3 regions of the Enterobacter sp. MGH 24 genome follow, and region 3 is predicted to be linked to each of the others. Evidence: predicted binding sites of a transcription regulator. Region 3 holds the regulator's gene; each other region holds the start of a gene.
The links. The regulator LexA, encoded in region 3, represses DNA repair genes until DNA is damaged. The targets are predictions, from matches to a motif close to TNCTGTATGTACATACAGNA.

Region 1 (5,219 bases), 1.3 Mb from region 3:
CACCCCAATCCGCGGTTTCGGGATCGCATAGCCGATCATCTCTTCTACTTCACGGCCTGCACGTTCGATCAGTCTCCGGGACTCGTCGATCTCATCAATGCTGGTGACCATCGGCAGTAAGATGCTGAGATTGCCCGTCGCCGCGTTGGCGCGCAGCATCGCACGCACCTGGATCAGGAAGATCTCCGGCTGATCGAGCGTAATGCGGATCCCACGCCAGCCCAGGCACGGGTTTTCTTCACTGATCGGCATATAGGGCAGCTGTTTATCCGCGCCGACATCCAGGGTTCGCAGGGTGACAGGTTTGTCGTTAAACATCTGCAGCATCCCCTGATACTGCGCCACCTGCTCCTCTTCGGAGGGGAAACCGCTCTGTAGCATGAACGGGATTTCAGTACGGTATAAACCAATACCGTCGATGCGGCTGCCGAGCTTTTCTTCATGCTCAGGGCTTAAACCGGCGTTGAGCATGACTTTGATCCGCTCTCCGCTCTTTAGCTGTGCGGGCAGGTTAACGTCATCTTCCGCCAGCTTGCTTAATTCATTCTCTTCGCTGATAAGACGCTGGTATTCCTGGAGCAGAACCGGCTCAGGATCGACCAGCAGCTCACCGCGATAGCCGTCAACTACCAGCGTACGGCGGTGCAGCACCGAGGGCTGGATATCGGCCCCCATAACGGTTGGGATACCCAGCGCGCGCACCATAATGGCGGCATGCGAGTTGGCGGCACCATCGCGCACCACCACACCGGCTAGCCTGTCCTGGGGCAGTTCAGCCAGCGTCGTTGCCGAGAGTTCATCGGCGACCAGAACAAACCGTTTTGGCCAGGCATTCGGCCCCTGAATGGTGTCGTCGAGATGGAACAGCAGACGTTGACCCAGGGCGCGGAGATCGCCAGCCCGCTCTTTCAGGTAACCGTCGGTTAGTGCCGCAAATTGGTCGGCAAATTTTTCGATGACCTTCTTAACCGCCCACTCCGCGACCGAGCCTTTATCCACCTCCGCAAAAAGCTCGCGACGCAGACGCGCATCGGAGAGCAGGTGCGAATAGAGGTCAAAGATCGCTGCCGTCTCTTTTTGCGCGCCTGCGGCAAAGCGCTTGCTGTAACGCCGAAATTCATTCGCCGCCTCTTCCAGCGCGGCGGTAAGACGCTCGCGCTCAAGCGCTTCATCAAGCGTTGAGGCTTCGTAAACCTGCTCCATTAGCGGCAGGGTGGCATCCATCCAGCCTTCCGCTATCGCCACGCCTGGCGAGGCCGGAAGGGCACGAATGCGCGTATGGCGATACTGACCAAAGAGCGCGGCAAGCTGGGACTGGGAGAGGATCGCCGCCATCTGCGTGGCCAGCGTGACGAGGAAAGACTCTTCGCTTTCATCGTACTGACGTAGCTCGCGCTGCTGGACGACCAGCACGCCAAGCAGCTGGCGACGCTGGATAATCGGCACGCCAAGGAAAGCGCGGAAGCGCTCTTCTTTTACGGAAGGGATGTATTTAAAGCTGGGGTGTTTTTGTGCATCAGCAAGGTTGATAGGTTCAGCCAGCCGGCCAACCAGACCGACGATACCTTCATCAAATGCCAGCGTTACGGTGCGTCCACGTGGTTTTTTCAAACCACGGGTCGCCATCAGGTAATAGCAGCGCCGATCGTGGTCGGCCAGATACACCGAACAGACCTCGGTCTCCATCGCAAGACAGATGTCAGTGACCAGAATATTCAGCGCCTCGTTCAGACGCGGAGCACTGGCCACCTTCTCGACTATTTCTCGCAAGCGGGTGAGCATGATTTGCGTAGCTTAACCTCTTTTTCGTCGCCAGGCAGGTGCGCTCTGCGGCTTAGGCGGGATCTCCTGAAGCTGCATTACCACACTTGCAAACTCTTTCATCACCCTACGGTAAACATCGCGTTTAAATGACACGACCTGACGAACAGGATACCAATAGCTCACCCAGCGCCAGCCATCGAACTCCGGCGTACTGCTGGTTTGCATATTGATGTCTGAATCGTTGCCCACCAACTGCAACAGAAACCACTTCTGTTTCTGGCCGATACAAACCGGCTTTGTGTCCCAACGCACCAAACGTTTCGGTAACTTGTAACGCAACCAGTTGCGGGTCGAAGCCAGGATGCGAACATCTTTCCGGCTTAAACCGACCTCTTCAAAAAGCTCCCGGTACATCGCTTGTTCTGGGGACTCTCCCGGATTGATCCCGCCTTGCGGGAACTGCCAGGAGTGCTGACCATATCGCCGGGCCCACATTACCTGGCCCTGACGATTACAAATTACTATTCCTACGTTCGGGCGGTAGCCATCGTCATCAATCACCGGACTACCCCAAACTAAACCTTATATATGAATGATTGTTTCACACTACAGGGAGGCGGTAAACCACTCTCTTACAGGGCTACAGCCTAATAACATTTGAATAACTCACAAATAAGTGCTGAGTTATAAACAGATGAGAGTCAGCAAAGGGAATTTTATTCACCTTTTCTGTGGATATAGTTGTGAAGAAGTGTCTGATTACCGATGAACAACCTAAAACACCGCCGTGCTCTCACTTTTACCTTAACTCAATAATATATTTATTTTCATATAGTTAAATGCATTTTCATGTACACAAAACAGAATAGCGTGACGATCGTCACATCAGGGATCGTCGTGCTGATGAAAGATCGAACAGCGTCGGTTTTATCCACAGATTGTGCCAATAAGTTAGTCACAATTTGTTTGAAAATTCGATTTTCATCGCACGTCAAGGCTGTAAATTGAAACAGTAGTCAGGGTTATGCCCAGTTATCCCATTTTTCTGTGGATAACATGGTGTAAGATCCTGTTCATTGTCAGTGACCAGATTTGAACAACCGGTTTTATGCCTCAGGTGAAACGATTTCAAGCCAATAAAAAAACCTATAAATCATAGACATGGAATATTGGTACAGAAATAGTTAAACTCTATCCACAGGGGACAATTTCTTAGCTTGTTTTTTAATCAAAAGGTTACCTTCATGCATCCGCTTACACCCTTGCTCTCACCACCGTCCAGCGAGGGCCAGCTGCTACAGCAGGCACAGCGACTGGCTGGCTTTTCGCTTGGCGAGCTGGCGGCAATGGCAGGGCTTCAGATCCCGAAGGATCTGAAGCGGGATAAAGGCTGGATCGGCATGCTGCTTGAACTCTGGCTGGGTGCCAGCGCAGGGAGCAAACCCGAGCAGGATTTTGCAGCACTTGGCGTGGAATTAAAAACCATCCCAATAGACAGCCAGGGCAAGCCCCTGGAGACCACCTTCGTCTGCGTTGCGCCATTAACTGGTAACACCGGCGTGACGTGGGAATCCAGCCACGTTCGCCACAAGCTGAAGCGCGTGCTGTGGGTACCGGTTGAAGGTGAGCGTCAGATCCCTCTGGCTGAGCGTCGCGTTGGCGCGCCGCTGCTCTGGAGCCCGAACGACGACGAAGAGCATCAGCTGCGGCTGGACTGGGAGGAACTGATGGACATGATTGTGCTTGGGCAGGTAGAGCGCATCACCGCCCGACACGGAGAAGTATTACAGCTGCGCCCGAAAGCAGCCAACAGCAAAGCGCTTACCGAGGCAATCGGCGCGCAGGGTGAGCCGATCCTGACGTTGCCGCGCGGTTTTTATCTCAAAAAGAATTTCACCGGCGCACTTCTGGCACGTCATTTCCTGTTAAAAACATAGTTTTTTACTTATTTTGAGAGCTCTCAAACATAATCGACTGCTTTTTAAGATTTTACCGCTTCCTCAAGCCGCCATATCGGGTTAATACTAGATTATGATTTGATACGCGCCAGATGAGGACGATAACGATGAAAAAATGGGCAGTGTTAGTTTCAGCAGTCGGTTTAGCGTTTGCCGTATCGGGCTGTAGCAGCGATTACGTTATGGCGACAAAAGATGGTCGAATGATCCTGACCGACGGCAAACCCGAAGTCGACGATGATACCGGTCTGGTCAGCTACCGCGACCAGGAAGGCAATAAAATGCAGATCAATCGCGACGAAGTATCGCAAATTATCGAGCGATAATTAGAGAGAGGTCAGTCGCTTGCTGGCCTTTTTGATTTTTTTCTTCCCCTTTTGCTTCCCCTCTGCCATGTTTATATTCCTTTGTCGGGCACGCCCTGACGCGGTCTATAAGTCTACTGAGGAAGCCGGCTATGCATTATCACCGTATCCCCCACAGCGCTCTGGAAATAAGCCAACTGGGGTTGGGCACGATGACATTTGGTGAACAAAACAGCGAAGCCGATGCCCATGCACAACTCGATTACGCCGTCAGCCAGGGCATTAACCTGATTGATGTCGCAGAGATGTACCCTGTTCCGCCACGTCCGGAAACGCAGGGACTTACCGAAACCTACGTCGGTAACTGGCTGGCAAAACGCGGTAACCGTGAAAAGCTGGTGATTGCCTCAAAAGTCAGTGGCCCTGCGCGCAACAACGATACCGGGATCCGCCCAAATCAGATCCTCAATCGCAAGAATATCCGCGCCGCGCTGGACGCCAGCCTGAAGCGCCTGCAAACCGACTATCTCGATCTGTATCAGGTGCACTGGCCGCAGCGCCCAACCAACTGCTTTGGTAAGCTCGGCTATAGCTGGAATGAGAGCGCCCCCGCCGTAACGCTGCTGGAAACGCTGGAGGCGCTGACTGAGTGCCAGCGCGCGGGAAAAATCCGCTACATTGGCGTTTCCAACGAAACGGCCTTTGGCGTAATGCGTTATCTGCACCTTGCAGATAAACACGATCTGCCGCGTATCGTCACCATCCAGAATCCGTACAGCCTGCTTAACCGTAGCTATGAGGTAGGCCTGGCAGAAGTAACACAGTATGAAGAAGTGGAGCTGCTCGCCTATTCCTGTCTCGGCTTTGGCACGCTGACGGGGAAATACCTGAACGGCGCGAAGCCGGCCGGAGCGCGTAACACCCTCTTTAGCCGCTTTACCCGCTACAGCGGCGAGCAGACGCAGAAAGCCGTTGCAGCCTACGTGGATATTGCAAAGCGTCACGGTCTTGACCCTGCGCAGATGGCGCTGGCCTTCGTGCGCCGTCAGCCGTTTGTTGCCAGCACCCTGCTGGGCGCGACCACCATGGAACAGTTGAAAACCAATATTGAGAGTTTCCACCTCAACCTGAGCGAAGAGGTGTTAGCGGAGATTGAAGCGGTGCATCAGGTTTATACATATCCTGCGCCGTA
Region 2 (5,219 bases), 2.7 Mb from region 3:
CGCGCGCGCCCTTCAGCCCGGCGGGCAATACCCATGATGCCGCCCAGATAGGCATGAAGGCCGCGTTGAGCCAGATGAGGATCTTAACGACCTCTTTAACATCGTCTTCATGGGTATAGAACGAGGCCATCAGCCCGGCAAACGGCGCGGTTCCCCAGGCGATGAGCGTCAGTCCAATGGTCGACAGCCAGAAGACGTGCCGCAGCTGTCGCTCCGCCTGGCCTATCTGCCCTTTTCCGAGCCGTTTACCCGTGATGATAGTCGATGCAGAACCCAGCGCGTTACCCGGCAGGTTAATCAGCGAGGCGATGGAGAAGGCGATAAAGTTACCAGCGATAACGTCGGTCCCCATCCCGGCGACAAACATCTGCGTGAGCAGCTTCCCGCCGTTGAACAACACCGATTCAATACTCGCGGGAATGCCGATCCCCATCACTTCCCAGATAATGGCGAAATTAAAGGGCCGGAAATAGCTTTTTAGCGTCAGACGCAGCGAGGGGGTGATCCCCGCCATCAGCACCCCGATGATGGCGACCGCACCGATATAGCGTGAAATGGTTAAGCCCAGTCCCGCACCGACGAACCCCAGCCCCTCCCACGAGAACACGCCGTAGATCAGCACGCTGCTGATAATGATATTCAGGATATTCATACCGCCGTTGATCAGCAGCGGAATTTTGGTGTTGCCCGCCCCGCGCAGCGCACCGCTGCCAATCAGCGCAATGGCCGCCGCCGGATAGCTTAAGACGGTCATTTCCAGGTAGGTCAGCGCCAGGTCTTTAACCTCATTCGTGGCTTCCCCGGCGACAAAGTCGATAATCTCTTTACCGAAATAGTGGATCACCGCCGCCAGAACGATCGAAAAAATGGTCATGATCATTAGCGACTGGCGGGCCGCCTCGCGTGCGCGTTTGGGGTCAAGCTTGCCGAGGCTGAAAGCCACCACCACCGTCGTCCCAAGGTCTATGGCGGCAAAGAACGAGATCACCACCATGTTAAAGCTGTCCGCCAGCCCAACCCCAGCCATCGCCTCTTTTCCCAGCCAGCTCACCAGGAAAGTGCTCAGGACCCCCATCAGCAAAACGCAGGTATTTTCCAGGAAGATAGGCACAGCAAGAGGGGTGATTTCACGCCAGAACAGGACACGATAGCTTTTACGTTTTGCATACCATGGCGTGCGCGCTATCGCCTGGCGTAATGAGGCAGTGACGTTCAAAATGGACCTTAGCGAGAAAAGTTGAAACTCCATTTCAAATGATGGGGGACAAATGCTAATCCTGCAAAGTATTTTCCTGAAAAAGATGTGTGGATTTACAACAAACTGACCACAGAATCAGCAATCGGTCGATTTTCCCTAAGATCAGGTTTGACAAAAGTTTTTTCGCCACTAAGATAAGCCTCCACAACGATTCCTCTGTAGTTCAGTCGGTAGAACGGCGGACTGTTAATCCGTATGTCACTGGTTCGAGTCCAGTCAGAGGAGCCAAATTTAAAAAGCCTGCTTTTAAAGCAGGCTTTTTGCTTTGCGGATGAGGGAAAATGAACGCTCTGTTTGTCTACGGCACGCTGCGCCCGGGCCACTCTAATGCGCATATTCTTGAAAACATTGGCGGCGAATGGCTGGCCGGCTCCGTATCCGGTACGTTTTACGAACGCGGCTGGGGCGCTGCGGCGGACTTCCCGGGGATTGTGCTCCATCCTGATGGCCCCCGCGTCGAAGGCTATCTGTTTATCTCTGATAACCTTGCCGCGCACTGGCAAATGCTGGATGAATTTGAAGACGGCTACGATCGGGTTGAGGTCACGGTGACTACCCTTGAAGGCAAGCAGGTTAAGGCCTGGATTTATCAGCTACGGCCGCGTTCTGCGTCATAAAAAAAAAGGCTCTCTGTCACCAGAGAGCCTTTTTCACTATTCGCTGCGATTACTCGCTTTTTGCTTCGCCGTTTTTGATTTCGCCCATCACTTTCAGCTTCTTGGAGATGTCGCGACGCTCTTTGGACAGCTCAGCGTTTTTGATGATGTAGTCATCAACGCGGTCTTCATAGTCGCTCTTCATGCTGGCGATGATGCCCTGAATAGCTTCAACGCTCATACCTGGCTTGATGTAGTCGCTCAGGTTGTCGAGCAGCAGAACACGCTTCTGGTTGTCACGGATCTTCTTCTCAACGTCCTGGATTTCACGCTGCAGTTTGTTTTTGCGGCGGAACAGGCGGACGAATTCCAGAACATCCTGGAACGAAGGCTTGGTAGTTTCCATTTTTACACCCCTGATAATGTGAGATTCGGATTCGTTAAGGCAACCGTTGTAACAATAACCTTACTGACAGCGGCTGCGAATGACAATGAGTATATCGTTTAAAGCTATCATAACCCCAATTGCTGCTGAATCGAAGCAGCAGCCGTCACATACGCCTTTTATTTGCGCAGCGCCCGGCAAATAAGGTGCGATAGCAGCTCAAGCTGCCGCGCCAGTTCCATGCTCAGCCAGACGTAGCCATGGATAGGCGTTTCCGCCACGTTATCGCTCTGGCGCTCATTGATTAGCTGCTTCAGCTCCGCGACGATCTCATTCAGCCGCTCGCTGTTGGCCAGTATCGGCTGCGGGTTCCCTTCGTAGAGCGCATGGGCGATGGTCAACAGCGTTTGCTGCGTCATCTGCTGGGTCTCTTTGAGGGTCTGCGCGTTGAGCATCAACAGATGGCTGGGACGAGAGGCCCAGTGGGCGTTGATCTGCAGTTCAAGCATACAGACCAGATTGCGGCTTACCGTCTGGATAGCTTCAAAAATCGCTTTCTGAATATGGGTTTCTTTGCTGGCGGGCGTGATCAGGCCGCGCATTTTGACCACGTCGTTGAGGATCGCTTGCAGATGCTTTTCCAGCCGGGGACGCTCAACCAGATTCGGGGAAAAACCGGCCTGATAGACGCGGTTAAAGGCGGTGACGTAGTTCGCCATCTGAATACGCCAGTGCAGAAAAGCACGCTGCGGCCAGATACCGGTGAAGAGCATGGCCAGCAGTGACCCCAGGATGACATCCCCGCTTCGCCACAGCGCCGTGGTCATATCCCCGGCGGGCGCACCGACAACCACCGCGAGCGTAATTCCGATCAGCAGCGCCTGATAGGGTCTTTTGCCCAACGCCAGCCAGCCGCACAGGAACATGGCGGCACCGCACCATGCCAGCATCACGGGAAATGAGATGAGCTCCAGCTTCAGGGCGATAAGCCCAAGGGCCGAGCCTAAAACGGTCCCGCCAATGCGCTCAAAGGCGCGCGGAACAACGTTTCCCCAAAACGAGATGGGCCCCATCACCACCACCAGCGTGATCAGCGGCCATGTTCCTTCCGGAACATCCAGCAAACGGACCAGCACAAACGTCAACACGAAAGCCAGCGCGATGCGGCACCCGTGCACCACGCGGTAATGTTTGTACAACCGAATTTCAAAAGGGGTTAATGATTTGTCGGGACGCACACCCGCTCTCCAGCTACACGGCAAATCACAATTGTACTGTGTTTTCAGCCGGGCGGATCGCTCCCGGCTGAAAAACCCTTCATTTAGCAGGCTTAAGCCGTTTTATGCTCTACCGCGATATACATCTCGATATCCCAGTAACCGTCTGCATTGCCATCATTGAGATAGCGCTCGAAGCAGGGTTTAAGCGCCATCTGGTACTTATTGTCCTGCAGCAGGGAATTAAAGAACTGATACCACGGCGTGGCGAAGTCGTAGTTTTCCACGCGCGCCGTCGCCACGGCATAATCCCCGGCCGCGATTTCCGTCATCATGACGCCTTCGCTGTTTTCCGGGATAACGAAATCATCCGGTACCGTAACCGCCGTATCGCAGCGCAGTTTTTCCGCCGGGACTTCATCCGGGTTATCGTAGTAGACCGCAACCCACTCCAGCGGCTCAATGTGGCGCCCGTCCACCCACATCACCAGCTGTTCAAAGCCCTGTTTTACCGTTTTTTCCCACGGTCCGACCAAATGAAAACCGGCAATCTTACGTTTCTTTTGCTGCTTGATGCTGTAGTCCATGCTGCCTCCATTTATTACTGTGTATATATACACTATAAAGCGGATTATGAGCGTTCAGCAAACGTGAAGTGTTTATTATGTGAGCAGACTCGCAACCCTGCCAGTCTGCTCATCTGCCGTTAGAGCGTGTGGTGCAGATAATCGCTCAGGCGTGAGAACAGGCCGCCTTTATCAACGGCTTCCAGCGTCACCAGAGGCCAGTGCGCTACCACTTTGTCGCGGTCATAGAGCTGGATCTCCCCGACCCGCTGATGCGCAGCAATGGGTGCTTCCAGCTCTTTTTTATCCAGAACGTATTTGGCTTTGATGTTCGGCACCTCCGCTTTCGGCAGGGCCAGCCAGAAGTCCTGGTCAGTGCCCAGTTTCACCTGCTCCTTATCGCCGTACCAGATTCGCTCTGTCCCCACTTTTTTACCGTTATGCAGGATCTGCACCGTATCGAAATTCTGCTGCCCCCAGTGCAGCAGCTTTCGGGCCTGGTCCTCACGCCCTTTCGGGCTGTCCGCCCCCATGACCACCGCGATTAAACGACGCTGGCCGTCAACGGCGGAAGCAATCAGGTTAAAGCCCGCGCCAGACGTGTGGCCAGTTTTAAGCCCGTCAACGTTCATGGTCTTATCCCACAGCAGGCCGTTACGGTTCTGCTGGGTGATTCCGTTCCAGGTCAGGCTCTTTTCGCTGTACATATGATAAAACTCAGGCTCGCCGTGGATGATGGCCCGGGAGAGTACGGCCAGGTCATACGCCGAGCTGTGCTGGCCCGGCGCGTCCAGCCCGTGTACGGTTTCAAAGTGCGTATCGCGCAGGTTCAGCTTTTGCACGTAGTCATTCATCATCTTTACAAACTGCGGCTGACCGCCCGCCACGTGATCGGCCAGCGCCACGCAGGCGTCGTTGCCGGAATCGACAATCAGACCGCGGCTTAAGTCACGCACGGAGACGCGATCGCCCTCTTTCAGGAACATGAGCGACGAGCCGTCAAAAACCGGGTTGCCTTTTGCCCACGCGTCACGTCCTACGGTAACAATGTCGTCCGGCGTAATGCGGTGGCTATCAATGGCCCGATCAACCACATATCCCGTCATCAGCTTGGTCAGGCTCGCCGGATTACGTTGTTGATGTTCGTTGCCCGCCGTTAAAATCTGACCAGTCGTGTAGTCCATCAGCACCCAGGCG
Region 3 (5,219 bases):
AAGCCGGTATCATCATTACGATAGCGACTACTATTGATATCGCCGCTGTCGAAGTTGTAGATGGAAACCGTATAGTTATAGAGCCAGGTTTTTTGCAGCTTTGGCGTGATACCTACGGAGACCGGTACGCCGCTAATGTCAAACTGACGCGCCACCGCCACACCATAGTCCGAAACGATCGCCGCGCGACCAAAACCTTTTGACTTCAAATCATTCGGATTTACCGCTAACGCGGTGGCTGGAACGGCCTCAATACCGCGCAATGTGTCAATATCGCCCTGATCAATATAGGAACTCACGCGTGCGCGCGCATTCGCTTTTGCGACGAATGCTACGGATAACACGTCATTAGGAATACTGACAGCAATCCCGGCACCCGCTTTACCGCTGGCGGTTTTTCCTTTCAGAGAATCCAGTTGATTAGCAAGATCGCCCGCAGCGGCTGAGACGTTCCGGGAGGCCGGACTCGCGGGATTGAGGAGATCGAAAAGATTGATATTATCCAGCGTGCTGCGATATTTGCTGACGTCGTCGCTGATATCATCAATCTTATCGCGCAGATTGTCCTTATCCGAAATTTGAGCGCCAATTGACGGCAGAATAACCGTAACATCATCATCCGGCTTTGCCTTTGCCAGCAGCGCCGGGTTTATCAATACTGCACTGCCATAGCTCCCAGCCGCAACGCCAGTGCCACCCATTGCGTCACTGCGCGCTTCTGTCCAGGTATTGGCTGCTCCCGCCTGATTTGCCATAAACAAGGAAACAGCGATGCTAACCACCGAAAATTTAAAAATTTTTTTCACAGTATGCCCGTTATAGTCTGTTATGAAATAACCCCTGTCTGTTATCACCCAAACAGGAACGAACTATTGCTGTGAATAAGTAGTAAAAGACCCGCTATTTCTATCCCTAAGTAAAACTCCCTTACGGCCTGTTATATTTTGTGACGGCCCTCAATATTTATAGAAGAGGAAATTATTTTTTCCCAGGTTTTCCATCATGCGGTCCAAAAAACTGGGGTGGGTGGTCTACCCAGCGATCCTCACGGGTCGCGGCATACACGGGGTTGAGTGGATAGTAGATGCGGTTCTGCTTCTTGTTGGCCTCGCCCACGACCAGCAAACGCACCTCTTCCTCCGTGTTGTTGATAAAGGTGTGGCAGATACCGGTTCCGGCAGGGAACCCCACGCTGTCGCCCGGTTCTAGTTTCCATAAATAGCCATTAATCCACGCTTCTGGATAACCTTCGAGCACATAAATGAACTCTTCTTCATCGCTTTCCGCATGCGGATAGGACGTCCTGCGCCCGGGCGGTAAACGCTCATGATGGATACCGATGCGCCCGAGCCCGAGCTTGCGGGCCAGCGGAGCGCCGATAGAAAACAGCTCGTCGCTGTCTGGATAGGTTGAATCATCCGCGCCTTCAACGTCGCGCCAGTGCCGAATACAGTCAGGTCTTTTCATTGTGTATTTCCCGGTTTGTAATGGGTCAGGTATAGCACAGACTGGTGGATCTCGGTGTTTTTACCAGAACATGATAAAGTGGGGGTTTTCCGTCCTATAACATCCGGGGTGCTACATGGATAAGTCCACAAAAGAGCTGTTAGCGCAGGCCGAAAAGCTGTGTGCGCAACGCAATGTGCGCCTGACTCCGCAGCGCCTTGAAGTCTTACGTCTAATGAGCCTGCAGCAGGGTGCTATCAGCGCTTACGATCTGCTCGACCTGCTCCGCGAAAGCGAGCCGCAGGCGAAACCACCGACGGTGTATCGCGCGCTGGATTTCCTGCTTGAGCAAGGGTTCGTGCATAAGGTTGAATCCACCAACAGCTATGTGCTATGCCACCTTTTCGATCAGCCAACGCATACATCGGCCATGTTTATCTGTGACCGCTGTGGCGTGGTGAAAGAAGAGGCTGCGGAAGGTGTGGAAGATATTATGCATACGCTGGCAGCGAAAATGGGTTTTGCCCTGCGCCATAATGTAATTGAAGCGCACGGGCTGTGCTCTGCGTGCGTTGAAGTGGAAGCCTGTCGTCATCAGGACGCATGCCAGCATGACCACTCTATTCTGGTGAAGAAAAAACCGCGTTAGCGGTAAAAGCAAAGGCGGCACATGGCCGCCCTCAGGGTGTACTTCCTTGTACTTTCGGGTATAGCCCGGTTACCAGCGGTAGTCGTTGCGTTTTTCCCAGTCGCCCACTTCTTTTTCCGCCTGGTCTTTTGCGTAGCCGTAACGCTCCTGGATTTTACCGACAAGCTGATCGCGTTTACCTTCAATGACGGTCATATCGTCATCAGTCAGCTTACCCCACTGTTCTTTCGCTTTACCTTTGAACTGCTTCCAGTTGCCGCCGATTTCGTCTTTATTCATCATCGTGTCCTCTTAGTTAAGCGTCGGGTCGTAACGTCCGTTACGTTCTTTTCTGCTGGACGTGATAATTATTGTAGTTAAGGACTCGGTGGTTGATTTCATATTCGGAATCTTTAACCGTCACGATATATCGTGGCGCGAGGGAAACCAGGTATTGTTTTGCCAGTGGCGGTGCCAGATAAACGCCAGCGATATCCCGCGCAGCGAGAGGAAAACGGCCAGGGCCAGCCACAAACCGTGATTACCCAGCCAGGGAAGCGTCAACAGCGTCAGACCAAACCCTGCCGCCGCGACCGCCATGCTGTTGCGCATTTCCGCTCCGCGCGTCGCACCAATAAACATGCCGTCCAGCAGATAACACCAGACGCCGACCACCGGTAAGATGACTTGCCAGATGAGATAGTGACTCGCCAGCTCGCGCAGCGCTGGGATAGACGTAAGTAACGCAACGATCTGCTCACCAAAGCAGGCGTAAAGCAGACCGAATGCCAGCGCCACCAGTCCCGACTGACGGCAGGCTGCCCGCCAGACGTCCCGAAGCTGCCCGCTTTCGCGTGCGCCGTACGCCTGCCCGGAATGCGCTTCTACCGCATAGGCAAACCCGTCCAGCGCATAGGCGGTAAAGGTCAGTAGCGTCATCAATACCGCGTTGACCGCAACGATTTCTGGCCCCAGCCGGGCCCCGAAAACCGTCAGCGCGCCGAAGCAGAGCTGAAGCAACAGCGAGCGCAGCATGATGTCACGATTAAGCGCCAGCAGCTTACGGATATTGCCGCGCCATGCGGTTTTGAGCAACGCCAGGGAGATGCCGCGCATCGCCAGCACGCGCCAGACCATCCACAGACCAATAATAAAGGTTCCGTATTCGGCAATTGCCGTCGCCAGCGCCGCGCCCTGCACGTTCATATGCAGGCCCATTACCAGCCAGACATCCAGCACAATGTTGAGAAGGTTGCCTACCACCAGCAAAATGACTGGCGCACGGGCATACTGAACGCCCAGTAGCCAACCCAGCAGAACCAGGTTAGCCAGCGAGGCGGGCGCGCTGAGCCAGCGGATCTCAAGGAAACGTCGCGCCTGCGCCAGTACCGCCTCGCTGCCGCCAACAACATGGAGCGCAAGGTCGATCAGGGGCGCACGTAATAAAACGATTAACGCCCCCGCACCAAGCGCAAGGATCAGCGGCTGGACCAGTGCTCGCGCCAGACGCAGCGGATCTTTTGCACCATAAGCCTGGGCTGTGAGTCCGGTGGTGCTCATGCGTAAAAAGAGCAGCAGCATAAACAAGAAGCTGGTTGCCGTCGCACCAATTGCCACGCCGCCGAGATAAACCGGGGAATCAAGATGACCAATAACGGCAGTATCGACCAGACCCAGCAAGGGCACGGTAATATTGGAGAAAATCATCGGCAGAGCAAGACGCCACAATGCCTTATCGGATGCCGTCAGCAGTGACATGAAAAATACCGGGAGTGGGAAACGAAGCAGGCTACAGCGGCGCCATAGCCTGACAGGAAGAGGTTACAGCCATTCACCGTTGCGAATGACCCCAACCGCCAGTCCTTCGATAGAGAAGTTCTGTTCGCGGAGATCGACCACAATCGGCGAGAACTCGTTGTTTTCAGGCAGCAACTGAACGGTGTTACCTTGTTTTTTCAGACGCTTGACGGTGACTTCATCATCAATGCGCGCGACAACCACCTGGCCGTTACGCACATCCTGCGTTTTGTGCACCGCAAGCAGATCGCCGTCAAGAATGCCGATGTCTTTCATCGACATACCGCTGACGCGCAGCAGAAAATCCGCGCTCGGTTTAAACATGGCCGGATCGACCTGGTAGTGGCCTTCAATATGCTGCTGTGCCAGTAAAGGCTCACCGGCAGCAACACGCCCCACCAGCGGAATGCCCGTCTCTTCTTCCACCAGCAGGCGGATACCGCGTGACGCGCCGGAAACAATCTCAATCACGCCTTTACGCGCCAGCGCTTTCAGGTGCTCTTCGGCAGCATTCGGAGAACGGAAGCCCAGACGCTGCGCGATTTCCGCACGCGTGGGTGGCATACCCGTCTGGCCGATATGATCCCGGATGAGATCAAACACCTCTTGCTGCCTGGTCGTTAACGCTTTCATTCCGCCCCCTGGGTGTATATACAGTTATGCTGTGAGTATATACAGTCAAAGGCGATTTTGGAACCAAAAACTGCACAAAAAACCAGGGACTTAATTATTCCTCGAGGCTCATCGGAAATGTGACCAAAGCAGTGTGACCCAGGTGATAACGGCAGTGATAATCGCCAGCAACACGGCAGCAGAGCCCATGTCTTTTGCGCGGCCAGAAAGCTCGTGGAAATCTGAACCAATGCGATCAACAACGGCCTCAATAGCGCTATTAAGAATTTCCACTATCATCACCAGAAGCACGGAACCGATAAGCAGTACGCGGGTAATAGCATCAACATCAAGGAAACAGGCGATAATCACCGCGATGATAGCGGCGACGCCCTCCTGGCGAAAGGCGGCTTCGTTGATCCACGCAGCGCGGAACCCTTTCCATGAATAGCCAGCGGCTTTGATGATACGCGTTAACCCAGTGGTATTATTGGCCATTAAAAGAACCTTTTAAGAAAAAAAGCGTCAGTAACAGGAACTGTAGCGCGTTTCGCTACAGCCTGAAGTATGACGGGTAACAACAGAAATTTTGCGCGCTTTCTGTTATCCTTGCGCCGCAATTGCATTATTAACCAGAGGCTTTACATCGTTTATGTCCGGCTGGCCACGAATTTACTACAAATTACTTAATTTACCATTAAGCATCCTGGTAAAAAGCAAGTCTATCCCAGCAGAA

Region 1: the regulator LexA is predicted to act here: its motif matches at 2,760-2,779, upstream of mutH (DNA mismatch repair endonuclease MutH).
Region 2: the regulator LexA is predicted to act here: its motif matches at 4,059-4,078, upstream of sbmC (DNA gyrase inhibitor SbmC).

The regions. Positions count from the first base shown of each region.
Region 1 covers NZ_KI535657.1:479,291-484,509, forward strand. Annotated here, with positions in the region: gene ptsP (phosphoenolpyruvate--protein phosphotransferase) at 1-1,782, opposite strand, end outside; gene rppH (RNA pyrophosphohydrolase) at 1,795-2,325, opposite strand; gene mutH (DNA mismatch repair endonuclease MutH) at 3,009-3,701, shown strand; gene L370_RS19465 (YgdI/YgdR family lipoprotein) at 3,830-4,048, shown strand; gene L370_RS19460 (NADP(H)-dependent aldo-keto reductase) at 4,180-5,219, shown strand, end outside.
Region 2 covers NZ_KI535657.1:4,407,825-4,413,043, forward strand. Annotated here, with positions in the region: gene emmdR (multidrug efflux MATE transporter EmmdR) at 1-1,249, opposite strand, end outside; tRNA gene L370_RS01400 (tRNA-Asn) at 1,411-1,486, shown strand; gene L370_RS01395 (gamma-glutamylcyclotransferase family protein) at 1,540-1,875, shown strand; gene L370_RS01390 (DUF496 family protein) at 1,925-2,260, opposite strand; gene L370_RS01385 (FUSC family protein) at 2,419-3,477, opposite strand; gene sbmC (DNA gyrase inhibitor SbmC) at 3,570-4,043, opposite strand; gene dacD (serine-type D-Ala-D-Ala carboxypeptidase DacD) at 4,163-5,219, opposite strand, start outside.
Region 3 covers NZ_KI535657.1:1,736,160-1,741,378, reverse strand. Annotated here, with positions in the region: gene L370_RS13610 (conjugal transfer protein TraF) at 1-806, opposite strand, end outside; gene L370_RS13615 (cupin domain-containing protein) at 979-1,467, opposite strand; gene zur (zinc uptake transcriptional repressor Zur) at 1,583-2,095, shown strand; gene L370_RS13625 (CsbD family protein) at 2,165-2,374, opposite strand; gene dinF (MATE family efflux transporter DinF) at 2,495-3,832, opposite strand; gene lexA (transcriptional repressor LexA) at 3,896-4,504, opposite strand; gene L370_RS13640 (diacylglycerol kinase) at 4,613-4,981, opposite strand; gene plsB (glycerol-3-phosphate 1-O-acyltransferase PlsB) at 5,136-5,219, shown strand, end outside.